DNA from 2 places in the Nonomuraea diastatica genome. Region 2 is predicted to be linked to the other one. Evidence: riboswitches for the same ligand, from Rfam matches in the RefSeq annotation. Region 2 holds a riboswitch; the other holds the start of a gene.
What was found. A riboswitch is a leader RNA that binds a small molecule or an ion and turns the genes downstream of it on or off. The one in region 2 is predicted to bind glycine.
Positions count from the first base shown of each region.

Region 1 (7,832 bases), on a different contig from region 2:
GGCAGGGTGCAGCGTTTCCTGGAGAAGCCCACCTGGGGCCAGGTCTTCTCCGACACAGTGAACACCGGCGTCTACGTCATGGAGCCCGAGGTCCTCGACGCCGTGGCCACCGGGGAGCCCGTCGACTGGTCCTCCGACGTCTTCCCCGCCCTCCTCGCCCGCGGCGCGGCCATCTACGGCTACGTGGCTGACGGCTACTGGGAGGACGTCGGCACCCACGAGAGCTATCTCAAGGCCCACGCCGACGCCCTGTCCGGCAGGGTCGCGGTGGACATCGGCGGCTTCGAGCTCTCGCCGGGGGTCTGGGCCGCCGACTCCGCCGCGGTCGACCCCGACGCCGTGCTCAAGGGCCCTTTGCTCATCGGCGACTACGCCAAGGTCGAGGCGGGGGCCGAGTTGCGCGAATACACCGTGCTCGGCAACAACGTCGTCGTCCGCGAGGGCGCCTTCCTGCATCGCGCGGTCGTCCATGACAACGTCTACCTCGGCCCCGGCACCCACCTGCGGGGCTGCGTCATCGGCAAGAGCACCGACGTGATGGCCGGCGCCCGCATCGAGGAGAACTCCGTCATCGGCGACGAATGCGTCATCGAGGCGGAGGCGTACGTCTCCAGCGGCGTCAGGGTCTACCCGTTCAAGACCATCGAGGCCGGCGCGGTCGTCAACACCAGCGTCATCTGGGAGTCGCGCGGCCAGCGCAACCTCTTCGGCCCGAGAGGCGTCAGCGGCCTGGTCAACGTCGAGATCACCGCCGAGCTGTGCGTCCGCCTGGCCAGCGCGTACGCCACCACTCTCAAGAAGGGCGAGCACGTCGTCACCTCGCGCGACTGCTCCCTGGCCGCCAGGGCGCTCAAGCGGGCCGTCATCGGCGCGCTCACCGCCGGCGCGATCAACGTGCTCGATCTGGAGGCGGCCCCGCTGCCGGTGGCCCGCTTCCACACCGCCAGAGGTCCGGCGGCCGGCGGGATCGCGCTGCGCACCACGCCGGGAGACCCGCAGAGCGTGGACATCGTCATTATGGACGACCGTGGCGCCGACCTGCCCCCGGCCGCCCAGCGCAAGTTGGAGCGGGTCTTCTCCCGCCAGGAGTTCCGCCGCGCCTTCCCCGGGGAGATCGCGGAGCTCGCCTACCCGGCCAGGGCCGTCGAGGACTACACCCACGACCTGCTGCGTCACGCCGGCGTGACCGGGGTCAAGGACATGAAGGTCGTCGTCGACTGCGCGGGCGGCACCTCGTCGCTGGTGTTGCCCACGCTGCTCGGCCGGGTCGGCGTCGAGGTGCTCACCGTCAACGCCCGCCTCGACGACGTCTCGCCCACCGAGACGCTCGCCGGGCGGCGGCGTGACCTGCAACGCCTGTCCGAGCTGGTCAGCTCCTCCCGGGCCGCCTTCGGCGTCAGGTTCGACCCGGTCGGCGAGCGCATCGCCCTGGTCGACGAGATGGGCCAGCTCATCAGCGAGGAACGCGCTCTGCTCGTCGTGCTCGACCTCGTCGCCGCCGAACGCAGGAGCGGCCAGGTGGCCCTGCCCGTCACCACGACCAGGGTCGCCGAGCAGGTGTGCCGCTTCCACGGCGTGCAGGTGCAGTGGACGTCCACCGCGCTCGACGCCCTCACCTCGGCCGCCGCCGGCCCCGACATGATCTTCGCGGCCGACGGGCGCGGCGGCTTCGTGGTGCCGGAGTTCAGCCCCGCGATCGACGGGCTGGCCGCGTTCCTGCGCCTGCTCGGCCTGGTCGCCCGCACCCGCCTGTCGCTCAGCCAGATCGACGCGAGGATCCCCGAGGTGAAGCTGCTCAGGCGGACGGTGCCGACACCGTGGGCGGCCAAGGGCGCCGTGATGCGCTCGGTCATCGAGGCGGCCGAGGCCGAACCGGAGGGCCGCCGCATCGACACCACCGACGGGGTGCGGGTGGCCCGCGACGACGGCAGTTGGGTGCTGGTGCTGCCGGCCGCCGCCGAGCCCGTCACCGACCTGTGGGCCGAGGCCCCCGATGTGGACGGCGCGCAGGCGCTGCTCGAACGCTGGGCCCGCATCGTGGAACAGGCCGCCACGTGACGCCGCGGCCGGGCAGCCGGGAGAACGGCCGCCCGTGATGTGCGCAGGCGGTCCCGCAAGATCGTAATGTAGAAACGCGCGGCGGCATGGACCGCAGGGCGGGGGCGACGGTAACTTTGTCTGCGTCCTGACCACAGTCCAGCGCCCCCGTCTTGACCTTTGCCGCTGATCAGCGTAAGTTGCGGCATTCGCAAACTTGAAAAAGCGAAGCGAGGCGCGCTCCAGAGCACCGTCGCCGCGTCTTCGCGGTAGGAGGCCGAGCCGATCGATGCCGAGCGTCTACTGCACGCAGTGCGGGCACGCCAACCCCGAGGATGCCCGTTTCTGTTCCCGCTGTGGGTCACCGCTGACCAGACTCGAGGTCTCCGGGGACACCACATCGACGATCTCGGTGGCGGGAATCGAGGCGTATGAGGCTGAGACAGGCGACATGCTCGTGGCCGAGCGGGCGCTGGTCGAGCAGCTGCCGCCCGGCGCGGCGCTGCTCACGGTGACCAGGGGGCCCAACCAGGGCAGTCGCTTCCGGCTCGACAAGGACCTGACCACGACCGGGCGCCATCCGGAGAGTGACATCTTCCTCGACGACATCACCGTCTCCCGCCGCCACGTCGAGTTCTACCGCCACCGCGGCGGCCAGTTCTCCGTGCGCGACGTGGGCAGCCTCAACGGCACCTACGTCAACAGGGAGCGGATCGAAGAGGTTCCCCTGCACTCCGGAGACGAGGTGCAGATCGGCAAGTTCCGCCTTGTCTTCCTGATGCGGGGCAACTCCGGGGCATGAGGGGGCGAAGCGGGCGACCGGCGGACGCCGTCTCGTGCGTGGCCATGCGGCAAGGGGAGGAGCGCGCATGACGTCGCAGGCGGCACGCTCGCACATGAGCATCGGGGAGGTGCTCGCGCTCCTGCAGGGCGAGTTCCCCGACGTCACCATCTCCAAGATCCGTTTCCTGGAGGGGGAAGGGCTGATCGAGCCCGAGCGCAGCCCGTCCGGCTACCGCAAGTTCACGCACCTGCACGTGGAGCAGCTGCGCTTCATCCTCACCGAGCAGCGCGACCACTACCTGCCGCTGCGGGTGATCAAGGACAAGATGGCGGAGGGCTTCGGCCGCCCCCGCGCCCTCCAGGGCAACGACAAACAGGAGATCAGGCTCAGCCGGGCCGAGCTGATCGAGGCCGCGAGCATCGACGAGGAGACCCTTGCCGAGCTGGAGGATTATGGCCTGCTCGCCCCGGTGGCCCGTCGCTACGACGAGGAGGCGCTCACGGTGGCGCGCACCGTCGGCGCCCTGGCCCGCTTCGGCCTGCGCGCCCGGCACCTGCGCGCGGTCAAGGCGGCGGCAGAGCGCGAGTGCGGCCTGGTCGAGCAGGCCGTCGCGCCGATACTCAAGCGGCGCGCCCCCGGTGCGATCGGCGAGGCCGACGAGGTGGGTAGGGAGCTCTCCGCACTCCTGCTCGACCTGCACGCATCCCTTGTGCGCACGGGCGTCCGGTCCGTGCTGGGGCGCTGAGACCCTGGCGAGCTGGGAGGCGGGGGCACATTCCAGGCCCGCCGGGTGTTACGTTGAAATGCAGAAGCCAGTCAGCAACGACCAAATAGCTGTGCCGGGTCACCGGTCAGGAATACGGAGCAGCCCGTGTTGCAGATGGAGGTTGTGGGCGTTCGGGTTGAAATGCCCACAAATCAGCCGATCGTCTTGCTGAAGGAGGCACACGGGGAGCGGTTCCTTCCTATATGGATTGGCATGACGGAAGCCACGGCCATCGCCCTGGCCCAGGCGGAGGAGCCTCCGCCGCGGCCGCTCACCCACGACCTTTTCCGAGACGTGCTGAGCGCCCTGGGCGTAGGCCTGCGGGCGGTCAACATCGTCGCCCTGCGTGACGGCATCTTCTTCGCCGACCTGGTGTTCTCCAACGGGGTGGAGGTGAGCGCGCGGCCGTCCGACTCGATCGCCCTCGCCCTGCGCACCGGAGCGCGCATCTTCGCCAGCGAAGAGGTCGTCCAGGAGGCTGGGGTGATCATCCCGGACGACCAGGAAGACGAGGTGGAGAAGTTCAGGGAGTTTCTTGACACGATCACTCCCGAGGACTTCGGCCGGGCGGGGTAGGTATTTCAGTGCATTTACGCTTCACGACGCGCCGAGCCGGATCGTTGACTGAGCATGGTCGCGGTCCTACGGTGCAAGTGAAACCCGTGGCCGCGCTTCACGTACCCCCAGATCAGGCCACGGGATGAGAGAAAGCCGGAGGTCCGCGTGGCGGTCAGCAGCGGCGAGGGAAAGACGGCCGGCCAGGAAGATCCGGTGCGGCGCGAAAGCGCGCGGCAGCGTGCCGGGGAGCAGGGTCTGCTCTTCGACGAACAGCCCGCGGCGCTGCCGGGCGACATCGGATACCGCGGGCCGACGGCATGCTCGGCGGCCGGCATCACCTATCGGCAGCTCGACTATTGGGCGCGCACGGGCCTCGTCGAGCCCACGATAAGAGCCGCGCAGGGCTCCGGCTCCCAGCGTCTCTACAGCTTCCGCGACATCCTGGTCCTCAAGGTCGTCAAGCGGCTCCTCGACACCGGGGTGTCGTTGCAGCAGATCCGCACGGCCGTGCAACATCTGCGTGACCGCGGGGTCGCCGACCTCGCGCAGATCACGCTCATGAGCGACGGCGTCAGCGTCTACGAGTGCACCTCGGCCGACGAGGTGATCGACCTGCTCCAGGGCGGCCAGGGCGTGTTCGGCATCGCGCTCGGCCGGGTCTGGCGCGAGGTCGAGGGCTCCCTCGCGGAGCTGCCGGGGGAACGCGCGGCGGTCGAGGACACCGTCCCGGCCGACCATCCCGCTGACGAACTCGCCCGCCGCCGCCGCGCCCGCCGCACGGGGTGAGCGTGGCTCTTGGCAGCCGTACGAATCGGGCGTAGTAACCTGAGGACAGCAAGGCCGACGACCCCGTGCGGGAGAGTCCCCGGGCCCCTGGGCTCCGGGGCGCCGAAGGAGCAACCCTCCCCGGAATCTCTCAGGCATCCCGTACCGCTCGGGCGAGGCAACTCTGGAAAGCAGGCGCACCCGCCAGGCGCGCCTCACCGACGGTGCAAGCCCCACCGGGGGTGAAGCTCTCAGGTCGCGACCCCGCGCTTGTCCGGGGTCCGCGCTGACAGAGGGGGAGATCCGGCACACGCCCGCGCCCTGGCGCCGGTCTCCACAGCCTCGGGAGGCATCTCCATGACCGATCTGTCCGCTCCGCCGTTCTCGTCCCGGCACATCGGCCCCTCCGAGTCCGAACAGCAGCGCATGCTCGAGGCCGTGGGCTTCGAGTCCGTGGCCGACCTGGTGGCGGTCGCCGTCCCCGAGTCCATCAGGGCCAAGGACCGTCTCACGCTGCCCGCCCCCGCCGGCGAGACCGAGGCCATCGCCGAGCTGCGCGCCCTGGCCGATCGCAACCAGGTGCTCACCTCGATGATCGGGCTGGGCTATCACGACACGGTCACGCCCGCCGTCATCCGCCGCAACCTGCTGGAGAACCCGGGCTGGTACACCGCCTACACCCCCTACCAGCCGGAGATCTCGCAGGGCCGCCTCGAGGCGCTGCTCAACTTCCAGACCGTCGTCTCCGACCTCACCGGCCTGCCCGTGGCCGGCGCCTCGCTCCTCGACGAGGCGACCGCCGCGGCCGAGGCCATGACGCTGGCCCGCAGGGCGGGCACGTCCAAGAGCGCCGTGTTCGTGGTCGACGCCGACGCGCTGCCCCAGACCAAGGCCGTTCTCGCCACCAGGGCCGAGCCGCTCGGCATCACGCTCGTGGAGCACTCCCTCGACGGCGAGCTGCCCGAGTGCTTCGGCGTGCTCGTGCAATACCCCGGCGCGTCCGGCCGGCTGAGTGACTTCCGCGCCGTGTCGGCCGCCGCGCACGAGGCGGGCGCCCTCGTCGTGGCCGCCGCGGACCTGCTGGCGCTGACGCTCGTGGCCGCCCCCGGCGAGCTGGGCGCCGACATCGCCGTGGGCTCCTCGCAGCGGTTCGGGGTGCCCTTCGGGTTCGGCGGCCCGCACGCGGCCTACATGTCCGTACGCGAGGGCCTGCAGCGCCAGCTGCCCGGCCGCCTGGTCGGCGTCTCCGTCGACGCCGACGGCGACCCCGCCTACCGCCTGGCCCTGCAGACCCGCGAGCAGCACATCCGCCGCGAGAAGGCCACCAGCAACATCTGCACCGCGCAGGTTTTGCTCGCCGTCATCGCGAGCATGTACGCCGTCTACCACGGCCCAGAAGGCCTGCGCCGCATCGCCCACCGGGTGCACCGCCACGCCGCCGCCCTGGCCGAAGGGCTGCGCCGGGCGGGTGTGGAGGTCGTGCACGCCGAGTTCTTCGACACCGTGCTCGTGCGCGTGCCCGGGCGGGCGTCCGCCGTGGTCGCCGCCGCCGCCGAGCGGGGCGTCAACCTCTGGCAGGTGGATGCCGACCACGTCTCGATCGCCTGCGACGAGAAGACCGGAGCCGCCGAGCTGGCCACGGTGCGGGCCGCGTTCGGGCTCCCGAGCACCCCTTCCGGCGCCCACACCGAGGTCGCGGGCGCCGCCGACGCGCTGCCCGCCTCGCTGCTGCGCGAGTCCGCCTACCTGACCCACCCGGTCTTCCACAGCCACCGCTCCGAGACCGCGATGTTGCGCTACCTGCGCCGGCTGCAGGACAAGGACATCGCGCTCGACCGGTCGATGATCCCGCTGGGCTCCTGCACGATGAAGCTCAACGCGACCACCGAGATGGAGCCGATCACCTGGCCGGAGTTCGCCGCCGTCCACCCCTACGCGCCCGCCGCCCAGGCCGAGGGCTACCTCGAGCTGATCGGCACGCTGGAGCGCTGGCTGGCCGAGGTGACCGGCTACGACGCCGTCTCCATCCAGCCCAACGCCGGCTCCCAGGGCGAGTTCGCCGGGCTGCTGGCCATCCGCGCCTACCACCGCGCGGGCGGTGACAGCGGGCGAGACGTCTGCCTCATCCCCTCCTCGGCGCACGGCACCAACGCCGCCAGCGCCGTCATGGCCGGCATGCGGGTCGTGGTCGTGGCCTGCGACTCCGAGGGGAACGTCGACCTGGCCGACCTCGACGCCAAGATCGCCAAGCACCGCGACGCGCTCGCCGCGATCATGGTGACCTACCCGTCGACGCACGGCGTCTACGAGGAGAGCATCACCGAGGTCTGCGCCAAGGTGCACGAGGCCGGCGGCCAGGTCTACGTCGACGGGGCCAACCTCAACGCGCTGGTCGGGCTGGCCAAGCCCGGCGAGTTCGGGGCCGACGTGTCCCACCTCAACCTGCACAAGACGTTCTGCATCCCGCACGGCGGCGGCGGCCCCGGCGTCGGCCCGGTCGCGGTCCGCGGCCACCTGGCGCCCTACCTGCCCGCTCACCCGCTGCGTGACGGCTCGCCGGTGGGGCCCGTCTCCGCGGCGCCCTACGGGTCGGCCGGGATCCTGCCGATCTCGTGGGCGTACATCCGGATGATGGGCTCCGACGGGCTCACCGCGGCCACCGAGCAGGCCATCCTGTCGGCCAACTACCTCGCCAAGCGGCTGGCGCCGCACTACCCGGTGCTCTATACCGGGCGCGGCGGGCTGGTGGCCCACGAGTGCATCATCGACCTGCGCCCGATCACCAAGGAGACCGGTGTCACCGTGGACGACGTGGCCAAGCGCCTCATCGACTACGGCTTCCACGCGCCCACCATGTCGTTCCCCGTCGCCGGGACCCTCATGATCGAGCCGACCGAGAGCGAGGACCTTGGCGAGCTCGAC
Region 1 is NZ_SMKP01000021.1:57,937-65,768, forward strand. It holds gene E1294_RS10235 (mannose-1-phosphate guanyltransferase) at 1-2,058, shown strand, start outside; gene E1294_RS10240 (double zinc ribbon and FHA domain-containing protein) at 2,327-2,839, shown strand; gene ftsR (transcriptional regulator FtsR) at 2,907-3,566, shown strand; gene E1294_RS10250 (bifunctional nuclease family protein) at 3,693-4,163, shown strand; gene E1294_RS10255 (MerR family transcriptional regulator) at 4,311-4,931, shown strand; glycine riboswitch at 4,990-5,088, shown strand; gene gcvP (aminomethyl-transferring glycine dehydrogenase) at 5,268-7,832, shown strand, end outside.
Region 1: it holds a riboswitch for glycine, as region 2 does, so the genes downstream of both, gcvP (aminomethyl-transferring glycine dehydrogenase) here and gcvT (glycine cleavage system aminomethyltransferase GcvT) in region 2, are expected to answer to the same signal.

Region 2 (7,832 bases):
GACGACGAAGGGGATCTCGTGGCTGCCGTACAGCCGGACGGTGCCCGACTCGCGCATCTCGGCCAGGCGGCCTTCGATGGTGTCGACGTCGACCAGCTCGGGCTTCTCCCCGGACAGGCCGAGCAGAACCGCCTTGTCGCTGCCGTGGCCCTTCCCGGTCAGGCCGAGCGAGCCGTACAGGATGGCCTCGACGCGGGCCACGCCCGGCAGCAGGCCGTCCTGGTGCAGCCCGCGGGCGAACTTGTGTGCGGCGGCCATCGGGCCTCCCGTGTGGGAGCTCGACGGGCCGATGCCGATCTTGAAGAGGTCGAAGACGCTGATCGCCATTGATGATGCGCCCTTCATGAGTGCCGGGGCCCGGACGCGGGCCCCGGCGTCAGCCGATGAGACCTGGCAGGGTCAGGACTCGCCCGAGGTGAGCGCGGCGTACTCCTCGGCGGACAGCAGGTCCTCCGGGGCGCCTTCCATGCGCACCCGGAACATCCAGCCCTCGCCGTACGGGTCGCCGTTGGCCAGGCTCGGGTCGTCCGCGAGGGCCTGGTTGACCTCGGCGATCTCGCCGCCCACGGGCGTGTAGATCTCGCTGACCGACTTGGTCGACTCCACCTCGCCGACGGAGTCGCCCGCCTCGACGATCGAACCGACCTCGGGGAGCTGCACGAAGACGACGTCACCAAGGGCGTCGGCGGCGTAGGCCGTGATGCCGACGGTCACGGTGAGGCCGTCCTCGACCCCGGAAACCCACTCGTGTTCCTTGGTGTAGCTCAGGTCGTCAGGGATGTTGCTCACTTGTTCCTCCTGTAAAAGGGCAGCTCGACCAGGTCCATGGGTTCATGGCTGCCCCGGATGTCCACAGCCAGGCCTGAGTCGGCTCCGGTGTCCACGTAGGCCAGCGCGATGGGCTTGCCCAGGGTCTGGGAGGGCGCACCGCTGGTGACCTCGCCGACGACGGCGCCGTCCTTGGTGACCGGGTAGCCGTGGCGCGGCACCCGGCGGCCCCGGGCGACCAGACCGACGAGACGGCGCCGCGGGGGGTCGTCCTTGACCGCCTCCAGCGCCGACCTGCCGACGAAGTCGCCCGGCTTGTCGAATTTCACCACCCTGCCCAGCCCCGCGTCGAACGGAGTCAGCTCGGCGCTCAGTTCGTTGCCGTACAGGGGCATGCCGGCTTCGAGCCTGAGCGTGTCGCGGCTGGACAGGCCGGCGGGCTTGAGCCCGTACGGCTCGCCCGCGGCCACGAGCGCGTGCCAGAGCGGCACCGCGTCCTGGTTGGCCACGAACAGCTCGAACCCGTCCTCCCCGGTGTAGCCGGTGCGTGCGATGAGCGCCTGCCGCCCGTCGACCAGCCCTGCCAGGCCCGCGTAGTACTTGAGCCCGGCCAGGTCGGCGTCGGTGAGCGTGGTGAGGATCTCCTGCGAGCGGGGTCCCTGGACGGCGATCAGCGCGTACTGCTGCGAACGGTCATCGACCACGGCGTCATACGCCTTGGAGCGGCTTTCCAGCTCCTCGGCGACTTTTTCGTAGTTCGAGGCGTTTGCCACGACCATGAACTCCTCGCCCCCGAGCCGGTAGACGATGAGGTCGTCCAGCACCCCGCCTCGCCCGCTGACGATCATGGTGTATCTCGCTCGTCCGGGCGTCACGGCCGACATGTTGCCGACCAGCGCGTAGTCCAGCGCCGCGGCGGCCTGCGGCCCGGTCACGAAGATCTCGCCCATGTGCGAGAGGTCGAACAGCCCGGCGGCCTCGCGGACGGCTCTGTGCTCCGCGGACTCGCTCCCGTACCGGAGTGGCATGAGCCACCCCGCGAAGTCGGTCAGCGTCGCGCCGAGGCTTTCGTGCACGTCTCGTAGCGGAGTAGGTCGGGACATTTATCGCACCTCAGGACAGGATCGGATGCCAGCATCCTCCCCCTCTGTCATCGATGCCTGAGAGCTTCGCCCGAGTTTTGCCGGACTTTCACCTTCGGCGAGGCCCTGCGGGCCTGCTTTCCAGAGGTCACCTTCCGGGAGGATTCTCCCGGTCAGCCGTGCGGTCCTTTGCCTTGAGAGGTTCGCGGGGAGGGCTTGCTCCTTCAGGGACCCTGACCGGCTGTCAGGGTGCTCTCCCGCACGGTTTGCTGGTGTGTCCCGCCAGCCTAGTAGTGATTTGGGGGTCTTGTCGCGTTCTGCCCGTCGCCCTCATCCGTCAGCAGGCCGCCACCAGGGCCTCGAAGAGGGCGTGGTCCTCGGCCGCCTCCGGGTGCCACTGCGCCGCCACGGTGAACGGCCCCGAGTCCAGCTCCACCCCTTCGACGGTGCCGTCGGCGGCGGTCGCGGTCACGGTGAGGCCGGGGGCGAGGCGGTCGACGGCCTGGTGGTGATAGTGCGGCACCGTCACGGGTGCCGTGCCCAGCGCCTTGGCCAGGCGGGTGCCGGGGACGGGGGTGATGGGCAGGTGACCGAAACGTCCGGGCGCGGGGGAGTGTCCCGTGTGGCCGACCACGTCGGGCAGGTGCTGGTGGAGGCTGCCGCCGAGGGCGACGTTAAGCACCTGGAGGCCCCGGCAGATGCCGAGGAAGGGCAGGTGGGCGTCGAGGGCGGCGGCCAGCACGGCGAACTCGGCCTGGTCACGAAATTTGCGGATATAGCCGGTACGTTCCTCCGGCGTCTCGCCGTACCTCGCCGGATCGATGTCGCCGCCCCCGGCCAGGACGAGCCCGTCCAGGCGGCTCACCACCTGCGCGGCGTCCCCCGCGGGCGGGAGCACGACCGGCTGGCCGCCGGCGCGGACGACCTGCTCGACGTACATGTACGGCAGGAGCGCGGCCGGCATGTCCTCCCAGACCGTGAACGTCGCCGGCTCCACGTAACACGTGACCCCGATGACGGGACGTCGCACGATGACCCCCTAGAGCGGCGTGACGTAGGCGCCGGAGATGCCGCCGTCCACCAGGAACTCGCTGCCCGTGATGAACGAGGCGTCGTCGCTGGCCAGGAATGCGACCGCCGCCGCGATCTCCGACGCCTCGGCGAAGCGCCCGACCGGGACGTGCACCAGCCGCCGCTGGGCACGTTCAGGGTCCTTCGCGAACAGCTCCCGCAGCAGCGGCGTGTTCACCGGCCCCGGGCACAGCGCGTTCACCCGGATGCCCTCGCGCGCGAACTGCACGCCCAGCTCGCGCGACATCGCCAGCACCCCGCCCTTGGACGCCGTGTAGGAGATCTGCGAGGTCGCCGAGCCCATGACGGCCACGAACGACGCGGTGTTGATGATCGAGCCCTTGCCCTGGCGCCGCATGTACGGGATCGCGTGCTTGCAGCACAGGTAGACGCTGGTCAGGTTGACGTCCTGGACGCGGCGCCACGCGTCGATGCCGGTCTCCAGGATCGAGTCGTCGTCGGGCGGCGAGATGCCGGCGTTGTTGAAGGCGATGTCCACGCTGCCGTAGGCGTCGAACGCCGTACGGAACATCCGGACGACGTCGTCCTCGACGGCCACGTCGGCCCGTACGAAGAGGCCGCCGACCTCGTTGGCGGCCTTGACGCCCGCCTGCTCGTCGAGGTCGGCGCAGACCACCTTGGCGCCCTCGTCGGCGAACCTGCGCGCGGTGGCCAGCCCGATGCCGCCACCCGCGCCGGTGATCACCGCCACCCGATCCTGCAACCGCTTCATGTGCACGTCGCTTTCTACCTCATTCCCAGGAGATGAAGACGTTCTTGGTCTCCGTGAACGCCGCCAGGGCGTCGGGGCCGAGCTCCCGGCCCAGCCCTGACTGCTTGAAGCCGCCGAACGGGGTCCAGTAGCGGACCGACGCGTTGGAGTTCACCGACAGCGCGCCCGCCTCGACCGCTCGGGACACGCGGAGCGCGCGCCCGACGTCGCGGGTCCAGATGGAGCCGCTCAGCCCGTACGGGGTGTCGTTGGCGATGCGCACGGCGTCCGCCTCGTCCTCGAAGGGCGCCACCGACACGACCGGCCCGAAGATCTCTTCGGTGAACGTACGGTCGGTGACGTCCGGAGTGAGCACGGTCGGCGGGAACCAGTAGCCCTTGCCGCCGGGGCACGACCCCTGGAGGTAGGGGGCGCTCTCCTGGACGAAGCCGCGCACGCGGTCGAGGTGTTCGGCGCTGATCAGCGGGCCCATCTCGGTGCTCTCGTCGAGGGGGTCGCCGACGACGACGCCGCGTACGGCCTCGGTGAGGCGCTCCATGAACGCGTCGTACACGCTCGCCTGGACGAGCAGCCGGGACCTGGCGCAGCAGTCCTGCCCCGCGTTGTCGAAAACCGCGTAAGGGGCTGCTTGTGCCGCTCTGTCGAGATCGGCGTCCGCAAAGATGATATTTGCGGACTTGCCGCCTAGCTCCAGCGTGACCCGCTTGACCTGGGCCGCCGCCTTGGCCGCGATCTCCTTGCCCACCTCGGTCGAGCCGGTGAACACGATCTTGGCCACGTCAGGGTGCTCCACCAGCCGGGCGCCCGCGACCTCCCCTACCCCGGGCAGCACCTGGAGCACCCCTTCGGGGAGGCCCGCCGCCAAGGCCAGCTCGGCCAGCCTCAGCGCGGTCAGCGGAGTCCACTCGGCCGGTTTGACGATCACCGTGTTGCCGGCCGCCAGCGCCGGGGCCACCCCCCACGACATGATCAGCATGGGGAAGTTCCACGGCACGATGACGCCCACCACGCCCAGCGGCTCCTGGAAGGTGACGTCCACGCCGCCGGGCACCGGGATCTGCTTGCCGTGGTCGCGCTCGGGCGCCCCGGCGTAGAAGTGCAGCACGTCGCGTACGGCGCCGGCCTCCCAGCGGGCGTTGCCGATCGGGTGCCCGGCGTTGGCCAGCTCCAGCCGTGCCAGCTCCTCGCCGTGCTCGCCCACCAGGTCCGCGAACCTCCTCAGCAGCCGCGCCCGGTCGCCGGGCGACACCTGCCGCCAGGCGGCGTACGCCGTCCTGGCACGCTCCACCGCCCGGTCGACCTCGGCCGGGTCGGCCGCCTCGACGTCGGCGACGACGTCCTCCGTCGCCGGATTGACGATCTTCATCGGTCACCCGTCACATTCGCTCGAAACCACGGAACATCTCCCAGTCCGTCACCGCCGCGTCGAACGCCGCCAGCTCCACGCGCGCGTTGTTCGCGTAATGCTCGACGACGTCCTCGCCGAACGCCTCGCGCGCCAGCTTCGACCCCTCGAACAGAGGGAGCGCGTCGCGCAGCGTGTGCGGCACGGTCTCCGCGCCCGAGTCGTAGGCGTTGCCCTCGAACGCGTCCTCCAGTGCCAGCTCGCTGTCGATGCCGTGCAGCCCGGCCGCCACCAGCCCCGCCACCGCCAGGTACGGGTTGACGTCGCCGCCCGGCACGCGGTTCTCGATCCGCAGCGACGGCCCGTGGCCGACGAGCCTGAGCGCGCAGGTGCGGTTGTCGACGCCCCACTTGATCGCCGTGGGGGCGAAGCTGCCCGGCATGTAACGCTTGTAGGAGTTGATGTTGGGGGCGTACAGGAGGGTGAGCTCGCGCAGGCAGGCCAGCTGCCCGGCGATGAAGCGGGCGCCGAGCTGCGAGAGCCCGTACGGCCCCGGCCCCGCCATGACGGGGTCGCCGTCGAGGCTCCTGAGCGAGATGTGGATGTGGCAGGAGTTGCCCTCGCGCTGGTTCGGCTTGGCCATGAAGGTGATCGATTTGCCCTCCTGGGCGGCGATCTCCTTGGCGCCGTTCTTGTAGATGGCGTGGTTGTCGCAGGTCCGCAGCGCCTCGGCGTAGCGGAAGGCGATCTCGTGCTGGCCCAGGTTGCACTCGCCCTTGGCGGACTCGACGTAGAGCCCGGCGCCCTCCATGTCCCGCCTGATCCGCCTGAGGAGGGGCTCGATGCGGGCGGTCCCCAGCAGCGAGTAGTCGACGTTGTAGAGGTTGGCGGGCGACATGTCGCGGTAGCCGCGCTGCCACGCCTCCTCGTAGGTGTCGTCGTAGACGCAGAACTCCAACTCGGTGCCGACGTACGCGGCCAGCCCCCGCTCGGAGAGGCGGGCTAGCTGCCTGCGCAGGATCTGGCGCGGAGAGGGCGGCACGTCGCCGCCGCCCTCCCAGGTCAGGTCGGCCATCAGCAGGGCGGTGCCCTCCTGCCACGGCACCCGGCGCAACGTCGTCAGGTCGGGTTTCATCACGAAGTCGCCGTATCCGCGGTCCCAGGACGACATCGTGTATCCGGCGACGGTGTTCATGTCCACGTCGACCGCGAGCAGGTAGTTGCACCCCTCGGAGCCGTGGTGCAGCACCTCGTCGAGAAAATAGCGGGCGGACAGTCTCTTGCCTTGCAACCTGCCCTGCATGTCGGCGATCGCGAGGAGCACGGTGTCGATCCGCCCGGACGCCACCTCGTCGCGCAGATCGCTGACGGAAAGGTATCCGGTGCTCGCTCCATCGCTCACGCTACGCCGCTCCGATCTGCGCTGACGCGCTTCCCCGTTGATTGGGCTAGTCTTAGACCATTGATGTGTATGGCGGGATCCCTTGTCAAGACCTGAGGACACGTTGGACGAGTCGGCGCGTTTGATGACGGTGCTGCGCCCGGTCCGGGCCGGCAACGCCTTCGAGGAGACCGTGGAACGCCTGCTCCAGGCGATCAAACTCGGCCTGGTCGCGCCGGGCGACAAGCTTCCCCCCGAGCGCGAGCTGGCCGTCACGCTCGGCATCAGCAGGGTGACGTTGCGCGAGGCCATCCGCGCGCTGTCCGACGCGGGCTACCTCGACGTGCGCAGGGGCCGCTACGGCGGCGCGTTCGTCACGTACGCGCCGCCCGAGCCGGACGCCGGTCACCTGCGCGAGGCCGTCAAGGAGATGGGCATGGCCGACCTGTCGGACGCCCTCACGTTCCGCCTGGCGGTCGAGTGCGGGGCGGCCCAGGTGCTGGCGACGTCCCGGCCGGCGGAGCAACAGCGGGTGGTGCTCGTCCGCCGGCTCGCCGACGTGAACGAGGCCGGCCTCGACGACTACCGCCGGCTCGACACCGCCTTCCACCTGTCGATCGCCGAGCTGACAGGCTCGCCCCTGCTCGCCACGACCTGCGCGGACGCCCGCTCGCGGGTCAGCGACCTGCTCAACGCCATCCCCATGCTCCAGGTCAACCTCGACCACGCCGCCGTGCAGCACCAGGCCATCGTCGACGCCATCCTGGCGGGAGATCCCGACGCGGCCCGGCAGGCGGTGGCCGAGCACCTGGAGGGCACGGCGGCCCTCCTGCGCGCGTTCCTGGCCTGAAGGTCCGCCGCCGGTTGCGCGCATATGGGGCTCATGGGCTCGTAGCATCAGTTCCAGAATCATGGGGAACTGGTTTCAGCACACCATCATCGCCACGGGACGGCTGCCGCTGTTCTGCTACTTCGTGGCGCTCATCGTCGCCTTCATCGCCACGCGCATCAACGTCCGCCTGATCAGGGCGAAGATCGGCTGGTTCCGCAACGTGAGCGTGGGCGAGATGCACATTCACCACGTCGTGTTCGGCGTCGTGCTGATGATGGTCGGCGGGGTCGCCGGCCTCATCGTCTCTCCGGAGTCGCAGGTGGGCACGGCGGCCGCGGCGTGCGTGTTCGGCATCGGATCGGCGCTGGTGCTGGACGAGTTCGCGCTGATCCTGCACCTGCACGACGTCTACTGGGAGGAGGAAGGGCGCACCTCGGTGGACGCCGTCTTCATCGCGGTCGCCGTCACCGGCCTGCTCCTCATGGGGCTGCGCCCGCTCACCTGGGACTACGGCACCCCGTTCAACCCCGCCGTGCTCATCATCGCCAACCTGGTGCTGGCCGTCGTCACCCTGCTCAAGGGCAAGATCTGGACCGGGATGGCGGGGTTGTTCGTCCCGC
Region 2 is NZ_SMKP01000063.1:33,800-41,631, forward strand. It holds gene E1294_RS22435 (L-serine ammonia-lyase) at 1-327, opposite strand, end outside; gene gcvH (glycine cleavage system protein GcvH) at 400-789, opposite strand; gene gcvT (glycine cleavage system aminomethyltransferase GcvT) at 786-1,871, opposite strand; glycine riboswitch at 1,906-2,005, opposite strand; glycine riboswitch at 2,023-2,120, opposite strand; gene E1294_RS22450 (gamma-glutamyl-gamma-aminobutyrate hydrolase family protein) at 2,188-2,880, opposite strand; gene E1294_RS22455 (3-oxoacyl-ACP reductase) at 2,890-3,654, opposite strand; gene E1294_RS22460 (aldehyde dehydrogenase family protein) at 3,674-5,020, opposite strand; gene E1294_RS22465 (glutamine synthetase family protein) at 5,031-6,401, opposite strand; gene E1294_RS22470 (FadR/GntR family transcriptional regulator) at 6,526-7,230, shown strand; gene E1294_RS22475 (hypothetical protein) at 7,292-7,832, shown strand, end outside.